2 regions of the Salicibibacter cibi genome follow, and region 2 is predicted to be linked to the other one. Evidence: a T-box and tRNA genes for the amino acid it is inferred to sense, from the RefSeq annotation. Region 2 holds a T-box; the other holds one or more tRNA genes.
The links. A T-box is a leader RNA that pairs with one kind of tRNA and senses whether it is charged. The one in region 2 lies ahead of tyrS (tyrosine--tRNA ligase), so its partner is inferred to be a tRNA-Tyr.

Region 1 (2,464 bases), 1.3 Mb from region 2:
TCGTTTTCCAGCATCCTGCGAAGCCGCTCATCGTCAATATCACGATGGATCTCGCTATTTTTCGTCACCGATATATCTCCTGTCTCTTCGGATACGATGATGGTAAGCGCATCTGTCACTTCGCTCACTCCGATGGCAGCGCGATGGCGCGTACCCAATTCTTTGGAGATAAACGGATTTTCCGAAAGCGGCAAATAACAAGCGGCAGCACTTAGCACATTGTTTTGGATAATAACAGCACCGTCATGAAGCGGCGCATTTGGAATGAAAATATTAATAAGCAATTCGGAAGAAATTTGCGCTCTTACCGGCGTTCCCGTTTCGATATAATCATCCATCCCCGTTTCATTTTCAATGGAAATCAGCGCGCCGATTCTTCTTTTGGCCATATACTGAAGCGATTTCGATAACGCTTCAATCGTGTTTACGGAGTTCTTTTCCTCAGGTGTCGGTCCTCGTCCGAAAAGTCGGCCTCGCCCCAATTGTTCAAGTGCGCGCCTCAACTCCGGTTGAAAAATAATGATAATCGCCAAAACGCCATATGTAACCACGAGATTCATAAGAAACTGCATCGTCTGCAAGGCAAAAAGACTGCTCAAAAACCAGGCAGCCAAAATAACCGTAATCCCTTTAATCAATTGCACTGCCCTCGTCCCGCGCACAATCGTTATCAATTTATATACGACAAACGTCACTAACAAAATATCTACGATTCTTGTTAGCCACGTGATGAACTCCTCGCCAAACATTACGTGTCCTCCCAATAGGAATTAAAACCGAGAAACCTCGAGAGGTTAGCTTTTCCATTATAACATAGCTGAAGGCATTCAGGTTGAATTTGGTATGTGTGATCAAAAAACTGCTTCATTTTCCATTATACCTTTATCTCAGGTCCCATATCCGTCCATCTATATAAACATCCATCATATATGTCGTTAGTGAACGGGAATTGTTACAAAAAAACCATGGAAAACAGTCGATGAAAAAGATTAAAAAATGCATTAAAAAAAGCAAAACCACACGTTTTGCCATTATCTTATCTTAGTATGGAGCGGGTGATGGGAATCGAACCCACATCATCAGCTTGGAAGGCTGAGGTTTTACCACTAAACTACACCCGCAAAAATATGTGCTTTTGGAGCGGGAGACGGGATTCGAACCCGCGACCCCCACCTTGGCAAGGTGGTGTTCTACCACTGAACTACTCCCGCATATTTAAAAATGGTGGAGGAGGACGGATTCGAACCGCCGAACTCAGAGAGAGCGGATTTACAGTCCGCCGCGTTTGGCCAACTTCGCTACTCCTCCAGTATAAAGCTTCAGTGGTCAATTTGCAAAACATAAATGGTGACCCGTGCGGGATTCGAACCCGCGTTACCGCCGTGAAAGGGCGGTGTCTTAACCCCTTGACCAACGGGCCACAACCGCTTAGCACTGTAAGCTGACAAGTTATATTATATGATCCACGCTGATAAAATGCAAGTGGGAAATGGTGATTTTTTTTAGATGTGGCATCTAGACATACTGACGTTACTTAATGATACGGAAAGTAAGATGTGTAACATCAGGAGACGCTATCACCCTTGTCCTTTCCAACCGAACAGAATCATCTCCTAATTGATCGAGCAAACGGGTACCACTGCCGAGCAGCACAGGCACGGGGAAAGTTTATTTTCTCCTTACCCTTAGCCGTTACGTGGCAAGGATTTTGGAACAGCACAATTAGCTCATAAGCGGTAAAAAAAGGGCTTTAAACCAGTCATGTTCGGGCTAGCCCGCACCGGATAAAGCTCGCGCAAAACTATCATCAGGTGTTTCATAGCCTAAGATTTTTCGTGGAAGCCCGTTCATCCATGCTTCTAACTCGTGCAGCTTTTCGTCCGTGTACGAATGGATCGCTTCACCTTTCCTGATAAATCGTCGTATTATCCCGTTTTGGCGCTCATTGGAGCCACGCTCGTTCGATGCAAAAGGGTGAGAAAAATAGATGAAGATGCCTTCTTTTTGGCCTAGGGCATCCAAATTCATTTACATCATTACAAATAACTTGCTCACAAAAATACCAAGTCATTTTTATGATAACTTGGTATTTTTGTGATAAATATAAACCTAACTAGGGATTGCTGAACAACTTACATATATTAGTTGGAGCCGGGATGCCGCTTCCATGGCTTCGCTTTCCGCGGACGAACGGTCAAGCCTCCTCGCGCAAAACCGGCGCTTCGGGGTCTTGACGCGTCCGTTTTTCCGCTGGAGTCTCGCCATTGCAGCACCGTCCCTCCGTGTGTTGCCAGACGTGCAAGGGTTTTCTGCTTTTAGGATAGATTTTCTTGCATCCAGTTTTGACAACATCAACGGAAAATGCTTATGTGCCAGTCTTTTTCCGTTATTCAGCAGTCCCTAACTAAAGAACTTAATTCATACTTAGTATTAAATGAAAAACGAATCAAGTGGTACTTTCCTT
Region 2 (2,464 bases):
TGTAGTTGGTAGAAGTGTTCCCGATGACGTTAGCCACAATCTTTCCGTTATCCTCATAAATTCGGTAGCCAATAATGTCCTCATCCGGATGTTGACCCCAGTGCAACCCATCCTCGCCAGTTCTGATACCATTGACAGCTTTCGGATGATGATCGGTGTTTTAAGCTCAGCGGGGATCACATCGCCAAGCAGCCCCTCACCATCGTGTTTACTAAGGTCCATGTTATCAAAAGAAGGAAAGTCCACGACGATCCCCTTGCGAGTAAAACCCGCCGGGGTATCTTTCAATGACGGATAATTTTGTCCGTTGATTGTTACATACCTTTCTTCATGGGAGTCATCTTTTTTTGCAGGGGCGTAGTCCTCGTTCATTAAATCCGTGTAGACTAGCCCCGCGTTGTGACAAGGGATGGAAGATAAAAGACCGTTAATCCCGTCCGGTTCTTGAAATCGCCGGCCACTTATAATGACATCTTCATTAGCGTCCACGGCTGCATTCATCATTGTCGCCCACAGCGCTTGCGTGCGTTGACTGTACGTGAGCCCGTTGTACTGTCGTTCATACCATAGACAAAGAGCTTTCTCCGTATGCTGTTGACTTAATTGAAGAAAATACCACAGAAGATGGAAATTCTACAATGGATGTACCGGCGGTGCCAACTAAAAGCGGGGGCGGATCAATTGAAAGTGATTTTGTCACAACCCATGCTTTCAATAGACATGGAATTGTTGTAATTGAAATGTGCGCAAATAAAAAGGAATTAATAAAAGAGTATGTAATAAGCGGCTATTCAAGGAACTGAATTTTCTGATTTCATGCTGATTGCGAATAATTTTATGAGCTGTTGAGTAAATAAATTCTATTTCAAAATAATCGGATAAATAAGTCGTATATTCGTAGGGGCTCAACAACGAACAGCATGAGAAGGCATCAAGAACGGGAATCTCAATCGATGAAGCTGTGCTATACGAATGTTCCCCTACGGTAGCTCAGCTATTTTCGCATGTTTAAAAAGCGTTGCCGCGGAGGGATGCCATACGATAAAACCTAGCTAGACCGATGAATAGCGTTTCCTACAACGAAAAAGAGGGCAAGATTTTTTTTAAAACGATATTTCGGCATCGCAAACCATCTGAACTTTTTTATGCGTCAGTCGTGTTTGCCCATGCATCCATTTGACATTCTGTTTCTTTTTGTGCTATAAAAAAAGCATTCATAGGAAACAAACGGTGAAGGCAACGAAGTAGTTGGTTGCGCGTTGTTCCAGAGAGTCGGCGGTGGCTGCGAGCCGATGCAAACGCAAACGGTGAATTACATTGCCGGAGTTTTCTCGGATAGAAGAACGTAATCTCTGCGTTAAAGAGCCGAGGTGGAAGACAAAGGTCTTCAACAAGGGTGGTATCGCGACAAGTTCGTCCCTTTATTTGGGGCGGGCTTTTTTTATTTTTACGAGGAGGAATTGAGATGTCGGAAGAATTACAAGCAACACCGGAACAACAAAAAGAAATTGATGATCAAGTCGAGGCTTTGCAAAGAGGGGTTGTGGAAATTATCCCCGAGGATGCTTTTCGAGAAAAAATCAAAAAAGCCGTCGTTACAGGAAAGCCATTGAAAATCAAACTGGGAATGGATCCGTCAGCTCCTGATGTCCACGTCGGGCACACGGTCGTTCTGCATAAGTTGCGGCAATTCCAGGAATTTGGCCATGAAATCCAAATGCTTATTGGAGATTTCACTGGAAAGATCGGGGACCCGAGCGGAAGAAGTGAGACGCGAAAGGTTTTAACCTCCGAGCAAGTGGCGGAGAACGCACAAACGTATGTGGAACAATACGGAAAAGTGCTGGATATGGATAAGGCAATGCTTTATTATAACTCGGAATGGCTAAGTCAATTAATGTTTGAAGATGTGCTCAAATTAGCCGGCAATTTGACGGTTGCCCGAATGCTCGAGCGTGAGGATTTTCATAATCGTTACACTTCCAATCAACCGATCTCAGTGCATGAATTTTTCTACCCGTTAATGCAAGGCTATGATTCCATTGCGATGGATACCGATATCGAGGTAGGGGGCACGGACCAAACGTTTAATTTACTTATGGGCAGGCAACTTCAAGAAGCTTACGGCTACGAAAAACAGGTTGTGCTAACCTTGCCCCTCATCGAAGGCCTGGATGGCGAACGAAAAATGTCAAAGTCCCTGAACAATTACATCGGCGTTGATGAAGCACCAAATGAAATTTTCGGAAAAGCGATGTCGATCCCGGATGATCTCATGATCAAATATTATAAGCTCGCCACCGATGTTCCGCTTGCAGATATTGATCAACTGGAAAGAGACCTTGCCGATGGCATCATTCATCCCCGTGATGCTAAGCAACGATTGGCGGCTAAGTTCGTGGCGATGTACCATGGGGAAAAAGAAGCCGAAGATGCACAGCGTTATTTTCAAACCGTCTTCCAG

Region 1: it encodes a tRNA-Tyr, which carries the amino acid that the T-box ahead of tyrS (tyrosine--tRNA ligase) is inferred to sense. The anticodon was not compared.

Annotation. Positions count from the first base shown of each region.
Region 1 covers NZ_CP054706.1:642,191-644,654, reverse strand. The annotation lists gene cdaA (diadenylate cyclase CdaA) at 1-749, opposite strand, end outside; tRNA gene HUG20_RS03145 (tRNA-Gly) at 1,048-1,121, opposite strand; tRNA gene HUG20_RS03140 (tRNA-Gly) at 1,137-1,211, opposite strand; tRNA gene HUG20_RS03135 (tRNA-Tyr) at 1,223-1,308, opposite strand; tRNA gene HUG20_RS03130 (tRNA-Glu) at 1,346-1,420, opposite strand; gene HUG20_RS03125 (IS30 family transposase) at 1,771-2,028, opposite strand; gene HUG20_RS19340 (hypothetical protein) at 2,142-2,273, opposite strand.
Region 2 covers NZ_CP054706.1:3,119,215-3,121,678, reverse strand. The annotation lists gene HUG20_RS15460 (hypothetical protein) at 1-501, opposite strand, end outside; T-box leader at 1,222-1,424, shown strand; gene tyrS (tyrosine--tRNA ligase) at 1,466-2,464, shown strand, end outside.